Regions from separate parts of the Kribbella sp. NPDC050820 genome, predicted to be linked through region 1. Evidence: riboswitches for the same ligand, from Rfam matches in the RefSeq annotation. Region 1 holds a riboswitch; the other holds the start of a gene.
What was found. A riboswitch is a leader RNA that binds a small molecule or an ion and turns the genes downstream of it on or off. The one in region 1 is predicted to bind FMN.
Positions count from the first base shown of each region.

Region 2: another riboswitch for FMN. It lies ahead of ribD (bifunctional diaminohydroxyphosphoribosylaminopyrimidine deaminase/5-amino-6-(5-phosphoribosylamino)uracil reductase RibD); the one in region 1 lies ahead of ribB (3,4-dihydroxy-2-butanone-4-phosphate synthase).

Region 1 is NZ_JBFAHB010000007.1:49,487-64,184, forward strand. Features, by position in the region: gene AB0H36_RS08930 (Gfo/Idh/MocA family oxidoreductase) at 1-183, opposite strand, end outside; gene AB0H36_RS08935 (cupin domain-containing protein) at 180-914, opposite strand; gene AB0H36_RS08940 (FGGY family carbohydrate kinase) at 1,095-2,504, opposite strand; gene AB0H36_RS08945 (nucleoside hydrolase) at 2,628-3,524, shown strand; gene AB0H36_RS08950 (extracellular solute-binding protein) at 3,521-4,819, shown strand; gene AB0H36_RS08955 (sugar ABC transporter permease) at 4,829-5,743, shown strand; gene AB0H36_RS08960 (carbohydrate ABC transporter permease) at 5,859-6,755, shown strand; gene AB0H36_RS08965 (sugar phosphate isomerase/epimerase family protein) at 6,789-7,784, shown strand; gene AB0H36_RS08970 (transketolase) at 7,781-8,773, shown strand; gene AB0H36_RS08975 (transketolase C-terminal domain-containing protein) at 8,770-9,738, shown strand; gene ribB (3,4-dihydroxy-2-butanone-4-phosphate synthase) at 9,722-10,342, opposite strand; FMN riboswitch at 10,446-10,579, opposite strand; gene AB0H36_RS08985 (DUF4038 domain-containing protein) at 10,632-12,131, shown strand; gene AB0H36_RS08990 (sugar-binding transcriptional regulator) at 12,139-13,128, shown strand; gene AB0H36_RS08995 (threonine/serine exporter family protein) at 13,128-14,480, shown strand; gene AB0H36_RS09000 (DUF4185 domain-containing protein) at 14,488-14,698, opposite strand, start outside.
Region 2 is NZ_JBFAHB010000074.1:16,522-31,219, forward strand. Features, by position in the region: gene AB0H36_RS39200 (hypothetical protein) at 74-754, opposite strand; gene AB0H36_RS39205 (CGNR zinc finger domain-containing protein) at 792-1,304, shown strand; gene AB0H36_RS39210 (protein kinase) at 1,461-2,843, opposite strand; gene AB0H36_RS39215 (MFS transporter) at 3,004-4,149, shown strand; FMN riboswitch at 4,207-4,340, shown strand; gene ribD (bifunctional diaminohydroxyphosphoribosylaminopyrimidine deaminase/5-amino-6-(5-phosphoribosylamino)uracil reductase RibD) at 4,464-5,492, shown strand; gene AB0H36_RS39225 (riboflavin synthase) at 5,493-6,104, shown strand; gene pnuC (nicotinamide riboside transporter PnuC) at 6,101-6,769, shown strand; gene AB0H36_RS39235 (bifunctional 3,4-dihydroxy-2-butanone-4-phosphate synthase/GTP cyclohydrolase II) at 6,771-8,009, shown strand; gene ribH (6,7-dimethyl-8-ribityllumazine synthase) at 8,009-8,479, shown strand; gene AB0H36_RS39245 (class I SAM-dependent methyltransferase) at 8,484-9,113, shown strand; gene AB0H36_RS39250 (MFS transporter) at 9,140-10,270, shown strand; gene AB0H36_RS39255 (dihydrofolate reductase family protein) at 10,503-11,171, opposite strand; gene AB0H36_RS39260 (SRPBCC family protein) at 11,171-11,674, opposite strand; gene AB0H36_RS39265 (metalloregulator ArsR/SmtB family transcription factor) at 11,678-12,019, opposite strand; gene AB0H36_RS39270 (hypothetical protein) at 12,352-13,317, opposite strand; gene AB0H36_RS39275 (transcriptional regulator) at 13,379-14,347, shown strand; gene AB0H36_RS39280 (MarR family transcriptional regulator) at 14,335-14,698, opposite strand, start outside.

The sequences.
Region 1 (14,698 bases):
GAGCTCGTTGCGGCCGACCAGGATCGGCTCGGGGATGATCATGCTGCCGTCGGCGGCCGGGATGCCGCCCTGCTCACGGATCGCCACGATGGAGCGCTCGAGGTGCTGGCGCAGGCCCATCCGGCCGGTGACTCCGTTCATCACGATGCCGATGCGTCGCTCGTTCACAGTCTTGCCTCTCACGAAGTGATGTCGTAGATGTCGAGGCGACCGCACATGCCGTGCCGGCCGAACTCGGTAGGGGCGGGAAGTCGATGGAGCTCAGCGGTCTGCAGGTGCGGCGCCGTGCCGGCCTCGAGGGCGTCCAGCGCCGCGCCGGTCTCGTCGGCGAGCCGGCGGGCGCCCTGCTCCCAGCGGCGGCGCCAGTCGGCGAGCTGCGGCTGGACGATCTGGACCGCGGCCGCGTAGAAGTCGTCGAGCGCGGTCGGGCCCTGCGCCTCGCACGACTCCCGCAGTACGGCGAAACCCTCGAGCGCGAGGTCGCGGCGGGCCATCGCGGACGCGGTCCGGGCCTCACCTTCACCGGTGAGGGCGGTCGCCTGCAGGTACGTCTCGCGGTCGGTCAGGTGCTCGGGCGGCAACGTCAGTACGGCGTCGCCGGCCTCGGGGAGTCCGGAGTTCGACATCAGGGTGAGGATCTGCAGCCCGCCGTCGTTCACCAGTCGGTGGATGGTGCCGGGGTCGAACCAGACCACGGCGCCGGCCTGCAGCGGGGTCTCGGCGAAGCCCTTCGGCGTCAGCGTCTGGACCGCGCCGGTGCCGGCGATCACGTAGTACCCCTCGGAGCAGGCGAGGTGGACGTGTGGCGTCCCACCGACCAGGCCGTCCGGGGCCTCGACGTCGTACACCGACAGCCGCGAGATGCCGATCCCGCCCGGGAGCGCCACCGCAGCACCGGGCTCGAACTCGCACATGCCGAAGCCTCCCTCGCCATCCGCCTTGGAAAGGGCTTTCCAGGGCTTGTGACCGCAACCTTAGGTGTGCTGTCACGACGAGTCAACCTGTAACGGAAAGCGATGTCCGACCGCATCCGGACAACGGTGTCAGGCGAGCGGTTCCGGAACCGTCGTCATCCAGGCGTGTGCGCTGGGTAGTCAGGAGGCCGTTCGGACCCCGGCGACGGCCTCGGCCCAGCGGGTACGGCGGTCGGCGCGAGAGGCAGCGTCGATCGCCGGCTCGAAGGTGCGTGCGGTGCGCCTATCAGCCCAGCCTGTCGTCTCGCCGAGGGTGGTCCAGGCGAGCTCGGCGGCGCCTAGCGCACTGACCTCGGCGACGTCCGATGCCTCGACCGGGTGACCGAGCAAATCGGCCTGGGTCTGCATCAGCAGACCTGAGACGGTCGCGCCGCCATCGGCCCGAAGTCGCCCGGGCGTGCCCGGGATGGTGTCGACGATGTCGCAGATCTGGTGCGCGACCGCGTCCACGGATGCCCGCGCGATGTGCGCGCGAGTGGTCGAACTGCTCATCCCGGTCAGCGCCGCGCGGGCGTCGCGATCCCAGTGCGGCGCCCCGAGTCCGGCGAACGCCGGCACGAGTACGACGCCGCCCGCATCCGGCACGGTGTCCGCCAACTCCACCAGCGCCCCGACATCGGGCAGTCCGAGCATGCCGGCCGTCCACGCGAGCGCGGCGCCGGACGACACGATGTTCCCTTCGAGCGCGTAGAGCGGCTGATCCGTCAACCACGCGAGCGTGCAACCGTCCGCGACGAACGCGTCGACCGGCGTCATCACGGACGACCCGGTCCCGTACGTCGCCTTGATCATCCCGGCTCGCGTGCAACCCTGCCCGTACATCGCCGCATGCGAGTCGGCCAGCACGGCGACGATCGGGATCCCGTCGGCGAGTCCCGGAACGCCTTTGGTGTGGCCGAATCCGCCGTTCGACGGCCGGACCTCCGGCAGCACCGACCGCGGTACGGCGAAGGCGTCGAGCAACGACGCGGACCAGTCGAGGTCGAGAACGTCGTACAGCAAGGTGCGTGACGCGTTGCCGGCTTCTATTAGATGCTCTTGGCAACCAGTCAGCCGGTGGACCAGCCAGGAGTCGACGGTGCCGACGCGATCGGGTTTCGAGTTCTCGAGTAGCCAGTGCAGCTTGGGTGCGGAGAACATCGCGTCCACCCGCAGTCCGGTGCGCTCGCGGACCAGGTCATCGAGCTCGACTGGAAGCGTGGCGCACCAGGCGGTCGTCCGGACGTCCTGCCAACCGATCACCGGTCCGACCGCCTCGCCCGTGTCCCTCCACCCGACGACCGACTCACGTTGTGTGGACAAGGCGATTCCGGCCACCTCAACCGCGCCGGCGGACTCCAAGCACGCCGAGATCGCAGCGAGCACGCTCTGCCAGATGCCTTCGGCGTCCTGCTCGGCCCACCCGGGGTGTGGCGTCGAGAGGCCGACCGGGGCGGATCCGGTGGACAGCACGGCGCCGTCCGCGGCGACGAGCACCGCCTTGGAGTTGGTCGTGCCCTGGTCGACCGCAAGCACGGCAGATCCACCCACGTCGAGCGCCCTCCCGATTGGACAACTTTCAACTGAGGTCTTGACGGGACTCTAGCCCCGTGGTGAAACTCAGGTCGACAGGTTATGCACTATTGAATATCTATTCAAAGATTGGATCTCAGGGTGGCGAAGCCGAGTAGACGCCGGGTGATCATCAACACGGACGCCAAGAACGAGGCGGACGACCAGTTCGCGATCGTGCACGGGCTGTTGTCGCCCACCTTCGACATCCGCGGGCTGATCGCCGCGCACTTCGGGACCCGGCGGTCGGACCGGAGCATGGAAGAGTCGCGCGAGGAGATCGAGCTGCTGCTGGACCTGATGGACCTGACCGGCCAGGTCCCGGTCGCGGACGGGGCGCCGACCGGGATCCCGGACGAGCAGACCCCGCTGGACTCGCCCGGCGCCCGGCTGATCATCGAGGAGTCCAAGCTGGCCTCGAAGGACGACCCGCTGTTCGTGTCGTTCCTCGGCCCGCTGACCGACATGGCCTCGGCGATCCTGCTCGACCCGGAGATCGTGCACCGGGACGTGATCGTGATCTGGATCGGCGGCCGGGGCTACGACGGCTACACGACGTACCCGGGGATCGAGTTCAACCTGTCCAACGACATCCACGCCGCGAACGTGGTGTTCGGCTCCGGGATGACGGTCTGGCAGGTGCCGAGCGACGTCTACACGAAGGTCTCGGTGAGCTACGCGGAGCTCGACGAGAAGATCGGCGACGCCGGGCCGCTCGGCAAGTACCTGATCGAGCAGCTGCACGAGTGGAACGCCACCCACCACGGCGAGCCGATCGAGTCCCGGTCCCTCGGTGACTCACCCGCGATCGCCCTGATGCTCTTCCCCCGCAGCGGGGACATGCGGGTCCGGCCGGCGCCGCGCTTCGGCGTGGACGGCTGGTACCTGCCCGGGACCGACAACCCCATCAGCGTCTGCGAGCACGTCGACGTCCGGTTCCTGCTGGAAGACATGTTCGCCAAGATCCGCCGCTTCGCCCGGCAAAGGAGCACTCAATGAACACCTTCACCCGCCGTGGATTCCTCGGTCTCACGTCCGCCGCCGCAGCCGGCGTCGGTCTGTCCGCCTGCACCGGCGGTGGCACGTCGACCAGCGGGAGCGGCGGCGCCACCGGCGCGGCCTCGAACAATCTGCGCCTGTTCACCTACGAGGGCGACGAGACGATCGGCCTGCTGCGGGCGCAGGTCAAGAAGTTCGACGAGCAGAACGGTACGACGACGACCGTCGACAGCCTGCCCGGCTCGGGGGCGGCGGTGTACCCGGACAAGCTGCGCACCGAGCTGCTCGGTGGCAAGGGCCCGGATGTCTGGCGGATCTGGGGCGGCCAGATCGGGGCGCCGTTCGCGAAGGCGAAGCAGTCGCTGGACCTGTCGCCGTACTACTCCAAGTACGGCTGGGACTCGAAGATCAACACCGCGGCGATCGGCGGCATGACGTTCGACGGCGTGAAGTCCGGGGTGCCGTTCGTCTCCCTCGGCATCGGCGCCTGGTACAACAAGTCGCTGTTCGCGAAGGCCGGCGTGAGCGGCCCGCCGACGACGTACGCCGAGCTGGAGGCGATCAACGACAAGCTCGTCGCGGTCGGGGTGACGCCACTCGGCACCGGCGGCAAGTACGGCTGGCATGTGATGCGGCTGTTCGAGTACCTGCTCGAGCACACCGCCGGCCCGGAGCTGCACGACAAGCTGCTGACCGGCGACGAGAGCTGGGACCGGCCCGAGGTGGTCGAGGCGTTCGCGCTGTTCAAGAAGTGGCAGGACAAGAAGTGGGTGCCGCAGGGCGCGCTGGGTCTCGACCCGGCCGACATCGAGCCGGCGTACGTCCAGGGCAAGACGGCGTACACGATCACGGGGCCGTGGACCGAGGCGGCCGCGATCCTGACCGCGAAGAAGAGCCCGGCCGCGTTCGGCAACTTCGAGCTGCCCACCGACCAGCAGCCGGCCCGGCACTCGGGTTTCGTCGAGGGCTACATGATCAACGCCAAGACCGGGAACGCCGACAAGGCCGCGGCGCTGATCGACTTCATCGTGAAGCCCGAGACGCAGAAGGCGATGCAGGTCAGCGCCTCGACGGTCAAGGGCGCCGAGCCGGACCCGAAGGCGCTGCCGCTGTCGGCGGAGTGGGCGCAGAAGTACGGGAGCAACCCGTTCTACACGATCCAGGACCAGGCCTTCCCGAAGAAGGAGGCGGACCAGTACTTCAGCGTGCAGAGCGACCTGCTGCAGGGATCGGTCACGCCGGAGGCCGCGGCGAAGAAGATGCAGGAGATCGTCTCCGCCTGGGCGAAGGGCTGAGTAGGGCTGATGGCGACGGTCGCACTGTCCAAGCCTGCCAAGGCCGCGAAGGCCAAGAAGGGTGGCAAGTGGTCACCCTGGTTGTTCGCCCTGCCCGCCTTGGTGGTGTACGTCGCGTTCCTGGTGTACCCGGCGTTGTCGTCACTGTGGTTCAGCCTGACCGACTGGGACGGCCTGAGCGCGACGTACAACTTCGTCGGGCTGCAGAACTACGTCGACCTGCCCAAGGACCCGGTCGTGGTCACAGCGGTCCGGAACAACGTGATCTGGACCGTCGTGACGATCGCGGTCCCGACGATCATCGGGCTCGCGCTGGCGATCGCGCTGAACGGCAAGGTGCACGGCAAGCCGATCCTGCGGCTGATCTTTTACACGCCCGCCGTCCTCCCGCTGGTCTCGATCGCCTCGATCTGGGGCTGGCTGTACAACCCGCAGTACGGCGCGATCAACTCGTTCCTGCGGCTGCTCGGGCTGGACGGGCTGGCGCAGCCGTGGCTCGGGCAGGACTCGACCGCGTTGTGGGCGGTGATGGTGCCGGCCATCTGGTTGCGCACCGGCTTCCCGATGCTGCTCTACCTGGCCGCCCTGCAAGGGATCCCGAACGAGCTCTACGAGGCCGCGACGGTCGACGGTGCGAGCCGTTGGCAACAGTTCTGGCACGTGACGATGCCGAGCCTGCGGCCGGCCCACTACATCGTGCTGGCGTTGTCGCTGATCGACTCGTTCAAGGTCTTCGACATGATCTACGCGATGACGTACGGCGGCCCCGGTACGGCGACGCAGGTGATGGGGACGTGGATGTACGCCAACGTCTTCCAGTACTACCAGGCCGGTTACGGCACCGCGATCGCCGTGGTGATCACCCTGGTGGCGGTCGCCGTCGGCATCCCGTACGTCCGGTCCCAGACGAAGGAGGCGTCATGACTGTGCTGAATGCCGCGCTGCCGCGCGGCAGGTCATGGGGCTGGAACTCCCGGCCTTCCCTCGTCTCTCCAGTCGCTTCGCTCCCTCCGTTCCTCAGTCCAGGCCGGGAGGCCCCATGACCTCGATCGCACCCGTGCGGGTCGACGCGCCCGTCGTACTGCAGCAGACCGAGCCGGTCAGCCAGGAGCCGAAGGGCCGCAAGGGCCTGGTCATCACGCTGGTGCTCGTCGTGGTGGCGCTGTTCTGGATCTCGCCGCTGGCGTTGCTGGTGATCACCGCGGTCCGGCCGCTGTCGGACTTCATCGGCAACGGGCCGCTGTCCTGGCCGGACCAGTTCACCTGGTCGAACTTCAAGGACGCCTGGGGGATCGGCAACTTCGCCACCACCTACCGCAACAGCGCGCTGCTGGCGCTGATCAAGGTGCCGCTCGGCGTGCTGATCGCGGCGATGCTCGGGTTCGCGCTGGCCAAGCTGCGGATGAAGTTCCGCACCACCGTGATGTTCTCGGTGTTCCTCGGGCTGACCATCCCGATCTACATCACCATCGTCCCGGTGTTCATCATGATGCGTCAGGCCGGCGCGACCGACAGCATCTTCGGGCTGATCGGGCCGTACCTGGCCTTCGGCATCCCGTTCGAGGTGCTGGTGCTGCAGTCGTTCTTCCGGCAGATCCCGGACGAGATCATCGAGGCCGCCAAGGTCGACGGCGCCGGCGACTGGCGGGTGTTCTTCACGATCGTGCTCCCGCTGTCCCTGCCGGCGCTGGTCACGGTCGCGATCCTGGACGCGGTGGCGACCTGGAACGAGTTCCTGTTCGCGCTGATCCTGCTGAACTCCGACGCCAACAAGACGATCCCGGTCGGACTGCTCAACTTCCAGGGCCAGTTCGCCAACAACAACACCGGTCTCGCGGCGGGCATCCTGATCGCCGTGGTGCCGATCCTGATCGCGTACACCCTCCTGCAGCGCTGGATCGTCGGCGGCCTCACCGCCGGCTCTCTCAAGGGCTGACCGAAACCGCCCCACACGAAGGAGTAACCACCAATGACTGACATGCCGGTCTTCGGCGCAGGTATCTGGCACTTCGCGACGTACAAGGACCGCTACGCCACCGACGGGTACGGCGACCCGGTCGGCCTGCTCGAGCAGATCGACCGGGCCGGCGCCGTCGGCGACCTGTCCGTCGTCGACCTGAACTGGCCGTTCGCCGGGTACGACGGGGCGCTCGACGAGGTCAAGGAGGCACTGAAGCGCAACAACCTGAAGGCGATCGCGATCACCCCGGAGATCTACACCCGCGACTTCGTCAAGGGATCCTTCACCAACCCCGATCCCGGCGTCCGCAAGCAGGCGCTGGAGCTGATGCACAACGCCACCGAGCTGGCCAAGGACCTGGGCTGCTCGTACGTGAAGCTCTGGCCCGGTCAGGACGGCTGGGACTACCCGTTCCAGGTGGACTACCGCGACATCTGGAACCTCGCGCTGGACGGCCTGAAGGAGCTCGTCTCCGCGCACCCGGACATCAACTTCGTGATCGAGTACAAGCCGCGCGAGCCGCGGGTGAAGATCATCTTCCCGAACGTCGCCCGGACGCTGCTCGGGATCGAGAAGATCGGCCTGCCGAACCTCGGCATCCTGCTCGACTTCGGCCACTCGCTGTACGGCCAGGAGACGCCGGCCGACGCCGCCCAGCTGGCGATCGACTACAACCGGCTGTTCGCGATCGACGTGAACGACAACCTGCGCGGCTGGGACGACGACATGGTGGTCGGCTCGGTGCACCTGGTCGAGACGTTCGAGTTCTTCCACACGCTGCGCAAGAACAACTGGGAGGGTGTCTGGCAGCTGGACCAGTTCCCGTTCCGCGAGGACAGCGTCGAGGCGGCCAAGCAGGCGATCCGGTTCCTCAAGGCGGTGCACCACGCGCTCGACGTACTTGACGACGAGGCGTTGGCCGCGGCGCAGGCGTCGCACGACGCGCTGGCCGCGCAGAAGCTGGTGCAGAAGGTGCTCCTGAGTTCGATGGCGGAGCTCGCATGACACTGACCGTCGAACACACCACGATGCCGGTGCTCGGGCGGCTGCCGATCCACAGCAGCCGGGCCGAGCAGGTGGCGCACATCGCCGAGGCGGCCCGGCAGATCCGGATCCAGGACCTCAAGCTGGTCCACCACGCAGGCGCCGGCCACATCGGCGGTGACTTCTCCGCCATCGACATCCTGGCCACCCTGTACGGCGCGGTGCTCGACATCACGCCGGACACGGTGACCGCGCACGAGCGCGACCGGTTCATCCTGAGCAAGGGCCACGTCGCCGGGGCGCTCTACACCACGCTGGCGGCCTTCGGGTTCCTGCCGGTCGACGAGCTCGCCACCTTCCTCAAGCCCGAGTCGGCCCTGAACGGGCATCCGAACCGGAACAAGGTCGCCGGGGTCGAGGCGAACACCGGTCCGCTCGGCCACGGGCTGCCGGTCGCGGTCGGGCATGCGCTGTCGGCCAAGCTGGACGTGTCGATGCGCCGGACCTACGTGCTGGTCGGTGACGGCGAGCTGCAGGAGGGCAGCAACTGGGAGGCGATGATGGCGGCCTCGCAGTACCAGCTGGACCGGCTGACCGTGATCGTCGACCGGAACCGGCTCCAGCAGGGCGCCACCACGAAGGAGACCAACGACCTGGACCCGCTGCCGGAGAAGGCGATGGCGTTCGGGTTCGCGGTGGTGGAGGTGAACGGTCACGACCACGGCGAGCTGCTCGACGTGCTGTCTGCCGTACCCTTCCGGCCCGGCAAGCCGACCTTCGTGATCGCCCACACGCACAAGGGGCACCCGATCTCGTTCATGAGCAACAACGTCGCCTGGCACCACCGGGTGCCGGACGCGGCGGAGTTCCAGCAGGCGCTGACCGAGCTGGAGGCTGTTGTTCCCGGATACACCAAGGAGCTTCCAATGACCGAGCGAAGCGAGGGCATCATCAAGCACAGCCGGCCTCGTGTCTCATCCGCGCCCGGAGCGAAGCGAGGACGCGGATGAGCATGGTCGAGACTGCCTCGATCGCCGACCAGCCGCGGTACGACTGCCGGGACGCGTACGTCGAGACGCTCGCCGAGCTCGCGCACGCGGACCACCGGATCGTCGGGGTGGTGAACGACTCGGTCGGGTCCAGCAAGCTGAACAGCTTCCGCAAGGCGTTCCCGGACCGGTTGATCAACGTCGGGATCGCCGAGCAGGACATGGTCGGGGTCGCGTCCGGCCTGGCCAACGGCGGCCGGATCCCGTTCGTCTCGGCCGCGTCCTGCTTTCTGACCGGCCGCGCGCTGGAGCAGATCAAGGCGGACGTCGCCTACTCGAACACCAACGTGAAGCTCTGCGGGATGAGCCCGGGCGTCGCGTACGGCGAGCTCGGCCCGACGCACCACTCGATCGAGGACATCGCCTGGTTGCGGGCGATCTCCAACCTGACCGTGATCGTGCCGGCCGACCCGATCGAGACCGCGGCGGCGCTGCGCTGGGCGGCGGCCTCGGACGGGCCGGTGTTCATCCGGGTCAGCCGGATGAGCGTGCCGAAGGTGTACGCCGACGACTACGAGTTTCGGATCGGCAAGGCGATCACGGTCCGGGCCGGTGACGACGTGACGCTGATCAGCAACGGGACGGTGCTGTGGCGGGCGCTGGCCGCGGCCGAGCAGCTCGCCACCGAAGGGATCTCGGCCCGGGTGCTGTCGATGCCGACGGTGAAGCCGCTCGACGTCGAGGCCGTGGTCGCGGCCGCGCGGGAGACGGCCGGAATCGTCACCGCGGAGGAGGCAGTGTCCGGCGGCGGCCTCGGCGGTGCGGTGGCGGAGACCGTCGTACAGCAGCACCCGGCGCGGGTGTCGATCCTCGGGATCCCCGAGTTCGCGCCCACGGGGTCGGCCGGGTACCTGCTGGACCGCTACGGGCTCTCGCCGGACGGCATCGCGGACGCCGCGCGCCGGCTGCTCAAGCCAAGTAGCTGACCAGGTCGGCGATCGAGATCATCGCGAAACCGTGAGTGTCGGCGAACGCGCGCAGGTCGGGCCCGGTCATCAGGGTGCCGTCGTCGTTCATCAGTTCGCCGATCACTCCGACCGGCGGCAGCCCGGCCAGCCGGACGAGCTCGACCGTGGCCTCGGTGTGACCGGGCCGCTGCCGGACACCGCCCTGCACTGCCCGCAACGGGAGGATGTGACCGGGCCTGATCAGGTCCGTGGGCTGCGCCGCCGGATCGGCCAGCACGCGGACCGTCCGGGCCCGGTCGGCGGCCGAGATGCCGGTCCCGACCCCGCTGCTCGCGTCGACCGAGACCGTGTACGCGGTCCGCAGGCTGTCCTGGTTGTCCGGCACCATCAGCGGCAGCTCGAGCCGGTCGAGGATCTCCGGTGCGGCGGGTGCGCAGACGTAGCCGCTGGTGTGCCGGACCAGCAGCGCCATCAGCTCGGGGGTCGCCAGGCTCGCGGCGAAGGTCAGGTCGCCCTCGTTCTCGCGGTCCTCGTCGTCGACGACCACGACCGGCCGTCCCAGGGCGAGCTCGTCGATGGCGCGCCGGACGGTGTCCAGCCGGGTCTTGGTCGCGGTGCTCACGGTCGTTGTCCTCTCGGCGTGAAACTGGCGCCGTACTCCGGGGCAACGACAAGCTCCGCGGGCACCACGGCAGCAAACGCCGACAGCGCACCGCGAAGACCTGCCACGTGCGTCTTCCCATCCGGACTTTCACCGTCGGTCCCGGAGTTCCACCGGGTCAACCGCATCTCCTTGCGGACATGCGGGTCGCGGACTGTCACCGCCGGCTCGGAATTTCACCGACCCCAGAGCACGTGTGGTCTTGCTGTTCGCCGCTCAGTCTATCCGTCACAACCACCCTTGGAGTGTCATGTCCATCTCAGTCTGGCGTGCAGTCGAGCTGACGCTGACGCGCAACCACGAGGAGCCGTACGCCGCCGAGGAGTGGGCCGACTTCGAGCACGAGAGCGGCCTCCGGCTGCGGCGGCCCGCGTTCTGGGACGGCGGTGACACCTGGCGGGTCCGCTTCGCCGCGCCGTCGCCCGGCCGGTGGACCTGGACGAGCGGCTCAGACAGCGGCGAGCTCGACGTGGAACCGGCTGATCCCGGGCAGGACGACCCGTTCTACGCACGCGGCTTCTGGCGGATGTCGCCCGGCGGTCGCAGCCTGGTGCACGCGGACGGCACGCCAGCCATCCTCGCGGGCGACACCGCCTGGGCGCTGCCCTGGCGAGCGACCCCCGAGCAGGTCCGGGAGTACGCCGCCGACCGGCAGGCGAAGGGGTTCAACGCGGTCCTGCTGATGACCGTGCAGCCGGACATGCGTGCCGTCGGCCCACGCGACCGCACCCAGGACGAAGGCTTCGCGGTCGGCTTCGAGGACCTCCCGGACGGGCACCTCAACCAGCCGAACATCGAGTACTTCCAGTACCTCGACGACCTGCTCCGGATCCTGGTCGAGCACGGGCTGGTCCCGGTGCTCCAGCCTGTCTTCCACGGCTTCGGCTGGAAGGGCCTCGAGGTAGCCGGGCCCGTCGTACCGCCGGAGGAGTATGCCCGCTACTGCCGATACCTGGTCGCCCGGTACGGCGCTCAGCCGGCGATCTACCTGGTCGGCGGGGACGGATCCGGTCGCGAGCCCCAGATCGCCGCCGGCGGGGCCGAGGTGCACGCGACGGACTGCTACGAGCAGCCGACCGGCATCCACTACCGCCCGCACATCCACGCGGACGCGCACCAGGATGCGGACTGGCTGGACTTCCAGTGGTGCCAGACGGGTCACAGCGGTGAACACGTCCCCGAGCGGGTTGCGGACATGTGGCGGAACCGGCCCGTCAAGGCGATCGCGAACGGCGAACCGACGTACGAGAACACCGGGCGGACCGGCGTCGGCGCCGGCTGGTGGCAGGGTCACGAGGCGTGGAGCAACCTCTGCGCGGGCGGGACGATGGGCGTCGTCTACGGCGCCGGCAGCCTGTGGCAGTGGAAGCTGCATCCGGACGAGCCGGGGCACGCGGACTTCTTCGCGGCGCCGGGCGCGGGCTGGCGGGAGGCGGTCGGCTTCGAGGGGTCGTCGTACGTCGGTCTGCTCACCAAGATCCTGCGTGGGCTGCCGACGACCGACATGGAGCCGGACTGGACCCGGGTCATCTCCGGCCGGGCGCTGAGCGTGCCGGGCCGGCTGCTGATCATCTACCGCGAGCACGGCGGCCCGGTGCCGGTGTTCGACGACGACGTGCCGCTGCCGTACACGATCATCGACCCCCGCGACGGCTCGGTGGTGGCCGCCGGCAAGCGCGACTCGCCCCGCGACGTCCTCCCCGACCCCGGTGGACAGCCCCGCGTCTACATCTGCCTGGCTGACCTATAGTCGTCGCTTGTTAGGGGGTCTCGACGTGAACAACCGCGCGGTGCGCCAGCCAGGGCTGGACGAGTTGCGGCTGCTGGCGAAGGTGGCCCGGATGTACCACGAGAAGGGCATCCGGCAGCCGAAGATCGCGGCTGAGCTCAACCTGTCCCAGGCGCGGGTGTCGCGGATGCTCAAGCAGGCCGTCGAGGTCGGCATCGTGCACACCGTGGTGACCATGCCGAGCGGCGTGCACAGCGACCTCGAGGACGAGCTCCAGGGCCGGTACGGACTGCGGGACGCGGTCGTCGTCGACACCCTCGGCGTGGCGGACGACGTGCTCCCGGCGCTCGGCTCGGGCGCGGCGGCGTACATCGACATGACGCTCACCGGCGGGCATGTGATCGGTATCTCGTCCTGGAGCGAGACCCTGATCAGCGCCGTCGACCGGATGCCGCGCAAGAGCGTGCCGGTCGTGGACCGGGTGGTGCAGATCGTCGGCGGGCTGGGTGACGCCGCGGTACAGATGCAGGCCACCCGGCTGACCGCCCGGTTCGCCGAGCTGACCGGCGGGATGCCGGTCTACCTGCCCGCCCCGGGCCTGGTCGGCACCCCGGCGGTCCGGCGGGCGATGATGAACGACGTGTCCGTTCGGGACGTTCTGGGCACCTGGGGACAGCTCACCGACGCCCTGGTCGGGATCGGCAGCCTCGAGCCCTCACCGCTGTTGCAGCGCAGTGGGAACGCGGTCGCGGAGGCCGACCAGGACGAGCTGCGCCGGCTCGGCGCGGTGGGCGACGTCTGTTTCCGGTTCTTCGACGAAGAGGGAAAGCACGTGCGCTCGACGTTCGACCAGCGAGTCATCGGGGTGACCGCCAAGGAGCTGCTGGCGGTGCCGCGCCGGATCGGGGTGGCCGGCGGCGACCGGAAGTTCTCCGCGATCCGGGCCGCGCTGCTCGGCGGCTGGGTCAACATCCTGATCACCGACCTGGCGATGGCCAACCGCCTGCTCGACGCCTGATGGATCGCGAGGAGCAGCAAGACGTCTACCGGACGCTCGACCTGGCCCTGCGGGTCGGCGAGGTGCTGCTGTCCAGCGGCGCCGGTACGGCGGACGCGACCGCGACCATCCTCGGCGTCACCGCGGCCGGTGGGCTGCGCGGCTGCGAGGTCGACATCACCTTCACCTCGATGGCGATCTCGTACCAGGCGGCGCCCGAGGTCGCGCCCGAGACCCACATCCGCCTGGTCCGCTACCGCTCGCAGGACTTCTCCCGGCTGACCGACGTCGACCGGCTGGTACGGCGACTCGCCCGGGGCGACGTGACCCGGGACGAAGCGAGTCGCGAGCTGGCGCGGCTGACGTCGGCGGGACCGCCGTACCCACGCTGGAGCGCCGTGCTGGCCTGGGGGGTGATGGCCGGTGGCGCGACGTTGCTGCTCGGTGGTGGCTGGCTGATCACGCTGGTCGCGGTCGTCACCGCGATCGTGATCGACCTGAACAACCGGTGGTTCAACCGGCAGCGGCTGCCTGCCTTCTACCAGCAGGTCGCGGGCGCGTTCGTCGCCACCGCGGTCGCGCTGGTCCTGTACGCCGTCCACGCGCCGGTGAAACCGTCCCTGGTCGTTGCCGCAGGCATCATCATGCTGCTGGCCGGGATCGCGCTCACCGGTGCCGTCCAGGACGCGCTCACCGGGTACTACGTGACGGCGGCGGCCCGAAGTTTCGAGGCGATGCTGCTGACCGGCGGGATCATCGCCGGCGTGAGCCTCGGCCTCACGGTGGGGATCAAGCTCGGTCTCAACGTCGGCATCGAGGCGCAGACGATCCAGCTGGCGAACCTGCCGATCATGGTCGGGTCCGGTGCGCTGATGGCGGTCGCGTTCGCGTACGCGTCGTACGCGCCGCTGCGGGTGCTGCTCCCGGTCGCGATCATCGGGGCGCTCGGGTCGCTGGTCTTCACGTTGATGACGCGGGCTTCGTTCGGGCCGGCGTGGTCGACGGCAGCCGCGGCCTTCGTGGTGGGTCTCGGGAGCTACTCGCTGGGTCGGCGTACCGGAGTGCCGCCGCTGGTGGTCGTTGTGTCGGGCACCATTCCGCTGCTGCCGGGACTGACGATCTACAAGGGCCTCTACGAGCTGATGGGACTGGGCAACCTGATCGGCATCGTCAGCCTCGCGACCGCGGTCGCGATCGGTGTCGCCATCGCGTCCGGTGTGATCCTCGGTGAGTACGTCGCCCAGCCGATCCGCCGCGAGGCCCGGCGACTCGAGGATCGCCTCGCCGGGCCACGCCTGGTCGGACCACGCCGTCCGGTCCGTCGCCGGACCGGATCCCGCCGGTCCCGCCGACGGTCTGCTCAGCCTCAGTAGGCCCGCCTTACCTGATCTCCTCCAGTACGACGTCGTCCAGCTGCAGCCAGACGTCCTGGCCGCGGCCGAAGAAGCCGCCGTACAGCTCGATCAGGGACTCACGGCCGGAGTCGAACTCGACGCTGACCTTCTCGTACGCCGGGTGCGCCCCGCCGGACTTCTGCGCGATGGTCTGGCCGCGCAGGGTGCGGACGCCGAGCATCGTCTCGGTGTTGTTC
Region 2 (14,698 bases), on a different contig from region 1:
CGGCCAAGCCCGCCGGTCGGACGGTTGGTCGAGCGGGAGTCGAGGCTTGTCGTGCTTGCTCGGGGTGGTGGGGTTAGCTGTCGGGGTGGAGCCAGGGGATTCGGAGTTTTTGGGCGGCTGGGCGGAAGGTTTGGGTTAGGTCGGCGCGTTCGGGGTCGTCCTGGGGGAGATCTTCGGCGAGGGTGGCTTGGGCGGCGACTGTTTGGGGGCGGGCGCCGAGGGCGGCGCGTAGGTGGAGGGATCGGCGGAGCATGGCGATTCGTTCGGTGGGCTCCTTGAGATGTGCGAGGTGCCGGATGATGTACGACTCGAGGTAGCAGTCGTTGGTTTTCGTTGCGATGTCTAGGGCTGTCCCGTAGCGCCGGAGGGCGCCGTCCGGGTCGTCGTCGATGTTGTCCAGCAGGACGCCCCAGTGGTACTCGGCCCAACCTCGCTGCTTCTCGTTGCCGGTCTCGACCGCTGCGCGGTAGCCGGCCTCGGCCACGGCGCGGTCGTCGGCGCGCGGGTGGTGGCGGAACAGCAGGCGGCTGTAGGCCATTCGTGCCGTGAGCAATTGTGCTGTCGGTGATGCGGGATCGAGTGCCGCGACTGCTTTCTCGGCCTCCTCATGGTGCTCGATCTGGAAGAACCAGCGGTCTACGGCGATCTCGGCGCGCAGTTCGGGATCGGCGTCCGGGCCCAAGGTGGCGAGGGCGGCATCCCACTCGCCGAGCAGGTGCAGGCGCCGGGCGATGTAGGTGTCATCGGCTAGCATGACGCCTACCATAAGAATCGGTGATGTAGGTGGTCAAGTGTCTTACGGTGACTACATCGGGAACGTGACGCGGCTGGCTGTCGAGCTGGCCAACACGGGCACGCTCGATCAGGACGGCGAACTGGTGGCTGCGTTCTTCGCAGAGCACGAGATCACGCCGCCGCCGGACGGCGAGTACGGCGAACTGCCTGAGCTCGTGCGGACGGCGCTGGCGCAGTCTGTCGATGGTGGCGCTCCCGATGCCGTGCATCGCTTGCTGCGTGAGTACCCGCCGGACATGCACTTGTCCGATCACGACGGTGGCTGGCACGTGCACTTCAGTCGCAACGGCACTCCGGCCAGGCGCTGGGTCGGTCAGTTGGTTGCCGCCAAGCTCGCCTTGGTTGCTGCGGGGGATCCGTCGGTGACGCTCGGGCGGTGCGCGGCGGCGGAGTGCGGCAACTACTTCGTGGATCAGTCACGGAACCGGACACGGCGGTTTTGCTCCAACCCGTGTGCGAGTCGGACGACGGTCGCGGCGTACCGGGCTCGGGCGGCGAAGGAGTCCTAGCAGGTCTGCTCTGGAGTCGCAGGGGCTGCTCTGGAGTCGCCGACAGGTTGATCGCGCGGCCAAGGCTGGGCTAGGGCCGCGGCCACGCTGAGGATCGTCACCTGCCTGGCGGGACGTGAGCTGCGGGCGGTGCTGAGTGCGTGCCGGGTCTGTGGGTTAGCTCAGGAGGAGCCAGGCGGCGGTGGCTAGGAGTGCTAGTCCGCCTGTGAGGCTCAGTGAGGCGAGCCAGACCAGTGGGCGGTTTCGGGGGCGAGTGCCTTGCGTTGGGGTGACAGTGGGCGAGGCGGGGGTGCTGGGCGCGGTGGCGGTTGCTGGCGAGGCGGGCGTGCCGGGGGATGTGGAGGTGCTGTGCGGGGCGGGGGAGCCGTGCGGGGCGGGGGAGCTGGGGGATGCGGGGGTGCTGTGCGGGGCGGTGGTGGTGGAGCTGGAGACGGTGGGGGAGCTGGAGGTAGTGGGGGATGGGGCTGCGGGGTCCGGGGGGTGGCTTTGGGTGGAAGTGGGTCTGGCGGGGTTGGGGTTGGTGGTGGCTGCGGACGCGGTTGGTGTGGGTGCGGCGGTGGGGTGGGGGGACGGTGGTGAGGTGAGGTGTATGGCGGCCGTGTGAGTCGGTGCTGCCGGCTGATGGTCGGTGTTGGTTGGGGATGGGGTTGCGGGTGAGGGGGTGCCGGCGGGCGCTGAGGGCTTGGGCGCGGGGCCGGTGGGGGTCCAGGGGGGTGGGAGGGGTGGGAGTTGGTCGAAGACTTCGGGGGAGTCGGGGTGGGTGGACCAGGGGGTGGTGTTGGTGGGTGGGAGGGCGCCGGACTCGGCCAGGAGGCGGCCGGCGGCGTGGGCTGTGGTGGGGCGGCGGGTGGGGTCGGGCGCCGTACTGCGGTGGATGAAGTCGGCGAGGGGGCCTTCGACGGGTGGGAGTTTGCCGTCGGTGCCGGGGCGTTCGCCGGTGAGGAGCTCGGCGGCGACGGCGCCGACTGTGTAGAGGTCCTGGCGGGGGTCGGGGTCGGCGCCGGCGAGTTGTTCGGGGGCGAGGTAGCCGGGGGTGCCGAGGATCGTGCTGTGCCGGGTCATGCGTGGTTCGTCGAGCAGGCCGGCGATGCCGAAGTCGGACAGGCGCAGGTGCGGGCGGCCCTTGCCGGTGGCGTCGAGCAGGAGGTTGGCGGGCTTGAGGTCGCGGTGTACGACGCCGGCCGCGTGTACTGCGGACAGGCCGTGCAGGAGTTGGTCGAGCAGTACGGCGACGTACGACGTCGGCAGCGGGCCGTGGTCGCCGAGCAGAGTGGCTACCGAGCCGCCGCGGACGAGGTCCATCGCGAACACGACCTTGTCGTCGTCGGCGGCCCAGCCGTGCGGTGCCACCACGTGTGGGTGGTCGATGCGCAGCGACTGTTCCCGGACGAACCGCAGCAGTGTGGCTGCGTCGTGCTGGCCGAGCACCTTAGCTGCCACGTACGCCGATCGTCGCAGGTCCCACGCCCGCCAGACCGAGCCCATTCCACCGGTCCCGATCAGGTCGATCAGCCGGTATCGCCCCGCAAACGCCTCCACCGGCAAGAACCTACCGCCCCACCAGTCGACCCATCGACCGTGCTCGAGGACGCATGCAGGCGGGGTAAACGGGAGGCGGGGGTGGGGGTGGGGTGGTGGAATGGGGTGAGTGAGGGACTCCAGGGTTGTGGCCGCACCGGGGGTGGGGGTTCGGCGGGTTGTGGCGGCGTTGGCTGTCACGACGACGGTGGGGTACGGGGTGCTCACGTACGCGTTCAGCGTGTTGCTGGGGCCGATGTCGCGGGAGTTGGGGATCTCGACGACGACCGCGGTGGGGGCGTCGACGGTGGCGGTGCTGGTGACCGGGGTGATGTCGATTCCGGTGGGGCGGTGGCTGGACGCCCGGGGTGGGCGCGCGTTGATGACGGCCGGGTCGGTGCTGGCGGCGGTCGCCGTACTGGGGTGGTCGCAGGTCCAGAACGCAGTCCAGTTGTACGGCGTCTTCGTGGGGATCGGGATCGCGTCGGCGATGGTGCTCTACCCGCCTGCGTTCGCGGTGGTGGTTGCCGTGGCGAGGCCGGAGTCGCGGACCAAGGCGATCCTCACGATCACGCTGGTCGGTGGGCTGGCGAGCTCGATCTTCATCCCGTTGACCGGGTGGCTGGAGCACGCGCGTGGGTGGCGGGGAGCGTTGGTCGTCCTTGCTGGCCTGGTGGCTGTGATCGCGATTCCGCTGCATGCGTTCGCGGTACGGCGGAGCACGCCGCGGATCGCGCCGGGACAGCCGAAGGGATCGCCGCGGCGGGTGCTCAAGGACGCCGGGTTCTGGGTGCTCGCCGGCTCCTTCGTCGTACACAGTGCGGCCTTGGCCGTGATCTCGGTCCACCTCGTGCTGTACCTGATCAGCCTCGGCCACCGACCGGCGACAGCGGCGACGCTCGCCGGGTTGCTGGGGCTGTTGTCGGTGACCGGACGGATCGTCGCCAGTGTCTCGGCGCGGTGGTTGCCAATGGCCACCATCACGGCCTGCGTCCTGACCGTACAGGGCGTGGCCATCTCGTTGCTGCCGGTAGTGGGTCAGCAGATCGCCGGGGCGGTCGTCTGCCTGACGCTGTTCGGGCTCGGGTTCGGGGTGTCGTCGATCGCGACGCCGGCGATCCTGCTGGACCGGTACGGCGCCGACGGGTTCGGCACCATCTCCGGGATCCTGACCACGCCGGTCACGATCGCGAAGGCGGTCGGGCCGCTGGGTGGCGCGGCGCTGGCCGAGGCGTTAGGGTACCGGCCGCTCATCCTGACCGTCGCGGCGGCCTGTCTGACCGCCGCGGCCGGGCTCGCCATCACGCAGCGGATGCCCAGGATGTGACCTGGGTCCTGGCCGCCTGGACCAGTGGTGGCACACTTGAAGTACGAGTGAACCCACTCGCGTGCTCCGGGGTCGGTGTAATTCCGAGCCGGCGGTGACAGTCCGCGACCCGGCCGCAGCAGTCGAGCGGCCGGTTGACCTGGTGGAATTCCGGGACCGACGGTGAAAGTCCGGATGGGAGGCGCACGCGATCGGCGGGTGCGCTCTGACGTTCGGCAACGCGACCCACAAGGTCGACGCGACCCCGGACGGCAGTGCGTGTGCGCCGGTTGTCACGAACCCCGGAGTGCGTCCGTGACAACGAGGGACCGTGAGTGAACAACGCTTCGCCGATCGACGTCGCCTGGATGCGGCGTGCGGTCGAGTTGGCCGCCAAGGGCATCGGTAGCACGCACCCGAACCCGGTGGTCGGCTGTGTCATCACCGGCCGCGACGGGCATCCGGTCGGTGAGGGATTCCATGCCGTTGCCGGTGGCCCCCATGCCGAGGTCGAGGCGCTGGCCATGGCCGGCGAGCGGGCCCGCGGCGGTACGGCGTACGTGACGCTCGAGCCGTGCAACCACACCGGCCGGACCGGGCCGTGTGCCGACGCGTTGATCGAGGCCGGTGTCGCCCGCGTGGTGTACGCCGTACCGGATCCGAACCGGCAGGCCGCCGGCGGCGCCGAGAAGCTGCGGAACAAGAACATCGTGGTCACCGAGGGCGTGCTGCGGGACGAGGCCGAGGCGGTCAACCACGTGTGGCTGCACAGCGTCCGGATGGGCCGCCCGTTCGTCACCTGGAAGTTCGCCACCACCCTGGACGGGCGGTCGGCCGCCCCGGACCGGACCAGCCGGTGGATCACGGGGCCGATCGCGCGCGCCGACGTGCACCGGAAGCGGGCCGAGTGCGACGCGATCGCTGTCGGCACCCAGACCGTGCTCGACGACGACCCGGAGCTGACGGTCCGCGACGAGCACGACGTACCGGCGGCCCGGCAGCCGCTGCGGGTCGTGGTCGGCGACCGGGAGATCCCGGAGACCGCGCGGGTCCGCAACGACCGCGCGGAGACGCTGATCCTGCCGACGCACGACCCGGCCGAGGTACTGCGGCAGCTCGACGACCACCACATCCGGCACCTCTGGCTCGAGGGCGGCCCGACCCTGGCCGCGGCCTTCCTGCGCGCCCAGTTGGTCGACCAGATCGTCGCGTACGTCGCCCCGGCCGTGCTCGGGTCCGGGTACGCCGCGATCGGCGACCTCGGCGCGGAATCGATCGACCACCTTCGGCGGTTCAAGCTAGCGGACGTCACCCGTCTCGGCGACGACGTCCGGCTGACCCTGACTCCTCTTGGAGGGAAGTAGATGTTCACCGGCATCATCGAAGAACTCGGCGCCGTCGAGTCGCTGGACCTGCTGGACGGAGACGCCGCCCGGCTCACCATCAGGGGCCCGAAGGTGACCGAGGACGCCGGCCACGGCGACTCGATCGCGGTCAACGGCTGCTGCCTCACGGTGATCGAGCACGGTGACGGCGTCTTCACCGCCGACGTGATGCGCGAGACCCTGCAGCGGACCAGCCTGGGCAGCCTGGACAAGGGCTCGAGCGTCAACCTCGAGCGCGCGGTCACGGCCCACGCCCGGCTCGGTGGGCACATCGTCCAGGGCCACGTCGACGGCACCGGCACGATCGCGAGCCGGACGCCGGCCGAGCACTGGGAGGACGTCCGGGTCGCGACCACGCCCGAGATCCTCAAGTACGTCGCCGAGAAGGGCTCGATCGCCATCGACGGCGTCTCGCTGACCGTCACCGACGTGGATGACGCGACCGGCACGTTCGGCGTCAGCCTGATCCCGACCACGCTCGAGCTGACCGTGCTCGGCCGCAACCAGGTCGGCGACACCGTGAACCTCGAGGTCGACGTGATCGCCAAGTACGTCGAGCGGCTGCTCACCGCCAAGGGAGTGGACCGGTGATCGACTGGTTGCTGCACTCGGAGGTGGAGATCGCCGGCTCGCCGGTGCTCGTCCGCGAGATCGTCGGCAACGTGTTCGGCCTGGGCAGTGCCCTGTTCGGGATGCGCCGGCTGGTCGCCGCCTGGCCGGTCGGCATCGTCGGCAACGTCCTGCTGTTCACCGTCTTCGTCGGCGGGATCTTCGACACGCCGCAGGACAAGGACCTCTGGGGCCAGGCCGGTCGCCAGGTGTTCTTCGCGCTGGTCAGCCTCTACGGCTGGTACCGCTGGTACCAGACCCGGCACGGCGGCGCCGGCAAGGCGGTGCAGCCGCGCTGGGCGACCGCCCGCGAGCGGTTCGAGCTGCTCGGGTTCGCGGTCGTCCTGTACGCGATCTCGTACTTCGTCCTGCGCGAGCTCGGCTCGTGGGGGCCGCAGTGGGACGCGTGGATCCTGACCGGGTCGATCCTGGCGACGTACGGGATGGCCCGCGGATTCGTCGAGTTCTGGCTGATCTGGATCGCCGTCGACGTGGTCGGCGTACCGCTGCTGATCCAGGCGAAGTTCTACCCGTCGGCGACGATGTACATCGTCTACGGGCTGTTCTGTGTCGTCGGGTTCGCCTCCTGGTGGCGGATCCAGAACCGGGAGCGGACCGTGGCTCCGGAACCAGTGGTGGTGGGCTGACATGGGTGACGTGCTGAAACTCGACACGATCGAGCACGCGATCGAGGAGATCCGGGCCGGACGGCCGGTGATCGTGGTCGACGACGAGGACCGCGAGAACGAGGGCGACCTGATCTTCGCCGCGTCCAAGGCGACGCCGGAGCTGCTGGCGTTCCTGATCAGGTACAGCTCCGGAGTGGTCTGCGTCCCGATGGAGGGCGCCGAGCTGGACCGGCTCGGCATCCCGCTGATGACGCCGCACAACCGGGAGCGGATGCGGACGGCGTACACGATCTCGGTCGATGCCCGCGACGGCATCAGCACCGGGATCTCGGCCGCGGACCGGGCCCGGACGATCCGGGTGCTGACCGACTCCGCGTCCGAGCCGTACGACCTGGTCCAGCCGGGGCACGTGTTCCCGCTGCGCGGTCGCGACGGCGGCGTCCTGGTGCGGCCGGGGCACACCGAGGCGTCGATCGACCTGGCCCGGATGGCCGGGCTGACGCCGGCCGCGGTGATCTCGGAAATGGTGAACGACGACGGCACGATGAAGCGCGGTCCCGAACTGCGCGAGTTCGCCGACGAGCACGGGCTGGTGCTGGTGTCGATCGACGACCTGATCCGCTACCGGCGCCGTACCGAGAGCCAGATCCAGCGCGTCGCGACCACTACCCTGCCGACCCAGTACGGCGATTTCGTTGCCCACGGCTACCGGAACATCGTCGACGGGTCGGAGCAGCTGGCGCTGGTCCGGGGCGACCTCGCGGCCGGGCCGACGCTGGTGCGGCTGCACTCGGAATGCCTGACCGGTGACGTGTTCGGATCGCTGCGGTGCGACTGCGGACCGCAGCTGGACGAGGCGCTGCGCCAGGTCGCGGCCGAGGGCGGTGTCGTCGTGTACCTGCGTGGTCACGAGGGCCGCGGGATCGGGCTGCTGCACAAGTTGCAGGCGTACGAACTGCAGGACGCGGGCCGCGACACGGTCGACGCGAACCTGGATCTCGGGCTGCCCGCGGACGCCCGGGACTACGGCACGGGCGCGCAGATCCTGGCCGACCTGGGCGTCACGTCCGTCCGGCTGCTGACCAACAACCCGGACAAGCTGGCCGGCGTCCAGGGCTACGGCATCGACGTGGTCGAGCGCCGCAGCATCTCGATCGACCCGACCGAGCACAACCTGCGGTACCTGCGGACCAAGCGCGACCGGATGGGCCACCACTTGCCCGCCGGTGTCCTCGCCGAAGAGAACGGAGCCGGCTGATGTCGGGCAGTGGAGCACCCACCATCGAGACCCCGCGGGCCGACGGCGCCCGCGTCGCGATCGTCGGAGCGCAGTGGCATCCGAAGGTGACCGATGCCCTGGTGGCCGGCGCGATCCGTGCGCTGGACGAGTCCGGCGTCACCGACTACACGGTGATCCGGGTGCCGGGATCCTTCGAGCTCCCGGTCGCGACGTTGCACGCGGCCAAGAGTGGGTACGACGCGGTGATCGCCCTCGGCGTCGTGATCCGCGGGGACACCCCGCACTTCGAGTACGTCTGCCAGGCCGCGACCGAGGGCCTGATGCAGGTCGGCGTGACCACGGGCGTCCCGATCGGCTTCGGCGTACTCACGTGTGACAACGACCCGCAGGCGCTCGACCGCGCCGGCCTCCCGGACAGCCGGGAGGACAAGGGGTACGAGGCAACCCAGGCCGCTCTCTCGACGCTGGTGGCGATCCGTAGCCTTTAGCCTCATGGACTGGCACCGCTGGCACGGCGACTACGACGTACCCGGTTCGTTCCTCGCGCGGCGTCTGGAGGTTGTGCAGGCGCAGCTCCGGCTGGCGCTGGATGCTGCGCCGCCGGGCCCGCTGACGGTGGTGAGTCTCTGCGCCGGCGAGGGCCGCGACCTGCTCGAGGTGCTTCCAGCGCATCCGCGCCGGGACGATGTCCGGGCTCGGCTGGTCGAACTCGATCCACGCAGTACGGCGGCTGCCGCAGAGGCGATCCGGGTCGCGGGGCTGACCGACGTCGAGGTCGTCGAGGGCGATGCGGCGGTGACGGATCAGTACCAGGGGTTGGTGCCGGCGGACGTCGTACTGGCGTGTGGGGTGTTCGGGAACGTCGTGGACGCGGACATCGAGCGAACCGTCGAGACGTGTCGGCAGCTGAGCAAGACCGGTGGGACGGTGATCTGGACTCGGCATCGGGGTGCGCCCGATCGGGTGCCGGCGATCTGTGGGTGGTTCGAGGAGCGCGGGTTCGAGCGGGTGTTCGTGTCCGATCCGGAGGCCGGCTTCGGGGTCGGCGTCCACCGGTTCGGCGGGGTGCCCGAACCGCTGGTGCTGGGGCGGAGCATGTTCACGTTTGTGCGGGACCTGTGAGGTACCGGCCGCTGGTTTGGTTGGCGGTGGCAACGTTCTCGACGGGGATCGATGGGTATGTGCTGGCGGGGTTGTTGCCGGCCATCGCTTCGGACTTGCGGGTCGTCGAGGCGGCGGCTGGGCAGCTGGTGTCGGCGTTCGCGTTGACGTCGGCTCTGGCGGCGCCGTTGCTCAGTACGGCGACGAGTCGGTGGGAGCGGCGTCGTACGATCGCGATCGCGTTGGGCGTGTTCGTGGTCGGGAATCTCATCGTCGGGCTTGCGCCTACCTATGCGGTGGCGCTCGGCGGGCGGGTGGTGGCGGCGCTGGGTGGGTGTCTGCTCAATGCTGCTGTCACTGGGTATGTGATTGCGCTGACGCCGGTCAAGGATCACGGGAAGGCGTTGTCGTTCGTGCTTGGCGGGTGGATGGCGGCGACTGCGCTCGGGGTGCCGGTCGGTCTGGTGCTGGGGCAGTCGAGTTGGCGCTTCCCGATGATTCTGGTCGCGGTCGTGGGGACGGTCGCGTTGGCCGGGATCGTGCTCAAGCTTCCGCGGTTGCATCTTCCGGCCGGGACGTTGGCCGATCGTCTGCGGCCGCTTGGCCAGCCGCGTCTGCTGGCCGGGCTGCTTGTCACGACGGGGATTCTGTGCAGTAGCTACACCTGCTTCACGTACGCCACGTTGATCCTCGATCCGGCCTTTCCCGCTGAGTGGATGATGATCCTGGTCATGTTCGGGTACGGCATGGCCAGCATGCTGGGCAACGCGGTCACTGGGCGGCTCACTGACCGCTTCACGGCGCTTCGGGTGCTGACCGTCGTACTGATCGGGCTGTTGCTGGATGCTGTCTTGGCTGCGCTGGTGTTCAAGGTCAGCGGCGTACTGGCTGTCGTTGGCTTGCTGTGGTTCTTTGCCGCCGGCATCGGCAATGGCGGGGCGGCCGTCCCCCAGCAGGCGCGTCTCGCCTCCCTGGCCCACGATTCCGCAGCCATCGTGATGGCCCTCAACGGCAGCGCCATCGCCCTCGGCTGCGCGCTGGGCAGCGCCCTAGGCGGCGTGGCCCTCGCGGCTGGCACTCCCGCCCCCGCGCTCCCTGCAGTCGCCGCGCTGATCCTGGCCCTAACCCTGGCCCTCCACCTGCTCGTCGCAAAGACCCGCCAGTACGAAACGGTGTAGCCGTGGGGCTTCTCTCCCACGCGGCCACTCCTTCGCCGCGACCACCACGCGCGCTCCCACCACCGATCGGAGGGATATCCGTTCGACCTGTGGGTTCTCCCCTTGCGTGCCAGGGGAGAACCCGCGGCTGGGCCGGATAACCCCTCGAGTACGGCGTCGGGGGCAACCGGCCGCTGGTGGGTGTCGGTAGTTCGGCGTGGCGCCGGCATCGGGTTGGTGTGCGGACGGACGGTTATCGCTGCCGGACTGTGTAGGTCAGGTGGGTTACTCGTTGCGTCGGTTCCGCGCGGACGGGGTCCAGAGCTATGCGGCTCGCGTCCACGCCCTCGAAGAGGCGGACGCCGGAGCCGAACAGCACGGGCGACAGCGTGATGGAGAACTCGTCGATCAGGCCGGCGTTCAGGTACTCCAGAATCGTCGCGCCGCCGCCGGAGATGCGTACGTCGCGGTCGCCGGCGGCAGCGCGGGCCTGGTCGAGCGCGGTCTCGATGCCGTCGTTGACGAAGTGGAAGGTCGTACCGCCGGGCCGCTCCCAAGGGTCACGCTTCTCGTGCGTCACGACGAAGACCGGCGTGTGGAACGGCGCATCCTCCGGCCAGGAGAGCTCGCCGGCGTCGAACATGCGCTTGCCCATGACGTTCGCGCCGATGCGCTCGAACGTCGCCTGCGCGATGTCGTTGTCGCGCCCTTCCTCGCCGCCCTTGCCGAGCTTCAGGTTCTCCCGGAAGAACCGCTGCGGGAACGCTGCCTGATGGAGTTCCATCCACTGCGCCATCCAGCGCCGTACCGAGGGGTCGTCGGGCTTCTTCTCGGGCCCGAAGAGGTCCTCGACGGGCACGGCCTCGGGGGCGATGAACCCGTCCAGCGACATCGACACGCTGAAGAACACCTTGCCGGCCATCAGCCCTCCACTCCGTTCCGGATCTCGGTGACGTAGGCAGCCAGGTTGTTCAGGGTCTGCCGGCCGCCCTCAATCGCGTGGTACTTCTCGACCGCCTCGTCGCGCTGCTCCTTGGTACGGAACACCGTGCGCATCTCGATCCGGGTCGCCGTACCGTCGCGCTCGAACGTGAGGACCGAAGCGAAGGCGTTCGGGTCGTCGCGGGACTCGCCGTGCAGCAGGGCGATCCGCTCCGGCGGGGCGACCTCGGTCCAGGAGATCCACTCTTGGTAGTCCGTGCCGTCCGGCCCGTGCATCACGAAGTCCCACTCCCCGCCGACGCGGAACTCGAACGCCCGCGTGGTCGTGGTGAACCCCTCCGGTCCCCACCATCGCGACAGGTGCCGCACCTCGGTGAACGCCTCGAACACCAACTCCCGTGGGGCGTCGATGACCCGGGAGATCACGACCTCGCGGTCGGCCATCGCTGCCTGCGCCGGCGCGTCCTGTCCTGTCGTTGCCATCGGTTACTCCTCCTGCCTTGCCTGCTTGAGGTCTTGCACGTACGCGTCCAGCCGGTCGAAGCTCTCGTTCCAGAACCGCTCGAACCCCCCGGTCCACTCGTGAACCAGTCGCAGCTCGCGGGCGTCCAGTCCGTACAGGCGCTGCTTGCCTGCCTTGCGATCCCGCACCAACCCCACCTCCCGGAGCACCCGCAGGTGCTTGGAAGCACCCGGCTGCGTGATCCCCAACTCCCGGGCCACCTCGGTCACCGGCCGCTCACCCGCCCGCAGCAGCACCAAAATCTCCCGCCGCTGCGGCTCGGCAATCGCGTTGAACACATCTGACGTCGTCGCTGCTCGGGCCACATCCCCATCATATGCCCATATCGGCATGCGTCAAGCAGAGGCGGGGCGACTCGACGGGAAGGTCGGCAGGCAGCTTGACTCCGGCAGCTTTGAACGGACTGATGGCGTGAGCGGATCCCGGCCCAACCGCGGTTCACCCGACGGGCTTGTCCGTCGGGTGCGCCCGCCCGGTGTGGTCGAGTGCGCGCGGCAGCGCGCAGCACGCGGGCGACAGCCCGCAGGTCGCCGGCGGCAGCCTGGCTGGGGCGCCGGCGACGAGCCGGAGGGTGGGTGGGAGTGCGCGTAGCGGCCGCGACGTAGGCGTGGCTGCGTGGGGAGCGTGGGGAGAGGAACTAACCGATTCTTGTGTGTTGCATTTTCCAGTTGGGGTGCCAGGTTTGGCCGTCGTCGGTGGAGAAGGACTGTTCCCAGGCGGCCTTGTCGGTGCCTGGAGTCCAGGTGAAGCGAACGTCGATTGGTTGGCCTTCCCACACGTCGGGGCCTTCGAAGATGCCGGTGCCGTCGGTGGTGAAGGAGCCGATGACCGGGGTTTCGAGTTGGCCGCGGAGGCTGTTGATCCAGTGGATGGCCCAGGTCTTCGTCGTCGGGTTGTAAATCCGCAGCGTCGCGCCCCGGAACCCCTCGGTCGGGAACCATCCCTCGTCGAAGCTGATCGCGCCGTCGAAGTACGACCAGACTTCCATCTCCGACTCGACGTCGTACCACTCGGCCGGTGAACCCAGTGCGGGCCGGCGGCGGCTGTTGTGCATGTCCCAGCGCCCGACGAGGAAGTCGAAGTCATCGGTCAGCTTCGGTACGTCGAGTGCGGGCGGCGGGGTGTCCCGGCGGGTGAAGTCCATGACCCAGTTGAGCTCCCAGGTCTCGCCGCCGTCGTTGGAGTAGCACTGCTCCCAGTGCGCGGTTCGCTCGGTGATGTCCGACCACTCGTAGCTGACCATCACCTTCTGCCCGTTCACGACCTCGTCCGCGCCGATGAGCCGGCAGGACGTGCCGTCGTCCGTCCAGCCGCCGCGCACCGGCGGGTAGAGCTCCATGGTGCGGCCGTCGATCCACCAGATGCTCCACTCCTTGGCCACCGGGTCGAACAGCCGCACCGACATCCCGTACGACGACCTCGTCGGGAACCGCATCTCGTCGATGCTGATCGCCCCGTCGAAGTGCGTGCGCGCCGTCGTGGTGCCCTCGAACTCGTTCCACTCGTCGCAACCCACGAAGACCTGCTTCAGGGTTCGGTGCCGGACGTCGAAGTACCCGTTCAGGAAGTCGAAGTCGCCGGTCACCTTGGTCCATGTCGTCATGCAGCCAGCATCCGACCGATACCTGACAGCGAGTGGCAGTGTTCGGAGCTAACCTCGACGCATGCGTTCGAGCCGGCTGCTGTCGATCCTGCTGTTGCTGCAGACCCGCAGGCAGTTGACCGCGCGTGAGCTCGCCGACGAGCTGGAGGTGTCGCTCCGCACGATCTACCGCGACGTCGAGGCGCTCGCGGCAGCGGGCGTGCCCGTGTACGCCGACCAGGGCAGAGCCGGCGGCTATCGCCTCGTCGAGGGGTACCGCACGAAGCTGACCGGACTCACCGAGCAGGAGGCGGCCGCGCTGTTCCTGGTCGGCATGCCCGGCGCGGCCGCGGCGCTCGGGCTCACCGCGGAGACGAGCGCGGCCGAGCTCAAGCTGCTCGCCGCGCTGGCTCCGGACCAGCGCGACCGCGCCGGCCGCTTGAAGAACCGCTTCCACCTCGATCTGCCCGCGTGGTACCAGGACGCCGAGAACTCGCCACACCTGTCCGCCGTCGCCGACGCCGTACTCCACGACCGCCGGATCAAGGTCCTTTACCGCCGCTGGGAGGCGCCCCGCGAGGTCGAGCGCGTGCTCGAGCCGTACGGTCTCGTGCTCAAGAACGGAGCCTGGTACGTCGTCGCCGCAACACCCGGCGGGATCCGCACCTACCGCGTCTCCAGCATCCTCGAGCTCACCCCGACCGACGAGGAGTTCGAGCGCCCGGCCGACTTCGATCTCCCCGGTTTCTGGCAGGAGCGCCTGGCCGGGTTCGACCAGACCCGCTTCACCGCCGAGGCCGTCGTACGCGTGTCACCCGATCTCGCCGCCAACATGCACGACGTGTCCTTCCCGATCCTGGTGAAGGCGGTCGCTGCCGCCGACCCGGCCGAGGACGGCAGCGTGACCGTCACCATCCCGATCGAGTCCATCGGGAACGCCGCCGCCACCCTTTCCCGCTTCGGCGCCTCCCTCGAGGTTCTCGACCCACCGGAGCTGCGCACCGAGCTCGCGAGCCTCGGCCGGAAACTGCTGAACCTCTACGAGTCCTGACCCAACGTCTCGGTCGCGGAGCGGCCCGCCTCGGCGCTGCGCCTGAGGAAGCCTGCGATCAGCTCGAGCTCGTCCTGGCTGTAGTCGGCCAGTACGTCGTCCATCGCGCCGAGCATCGGCTGGTAGAGCCGGAAGACCTCCATCCCGCGGTCGGGCAGGACGCGGATGGTCACGCTGCGCCGGTCGCCGCGAGCGCGATCCCGGGCGATCCAGCCGGCCCGCTCGAGCCGATCCAGGATGCCGGTCAGCGTTGCCGGGTGCAGGCCGGCCTGGCGGGCGAGTGCGCTCGGGGTCAACGGACCACTCCGGGCCAGTACGTCGAGGCAGTCGAGGTCGACGTCCTTCAGCGCC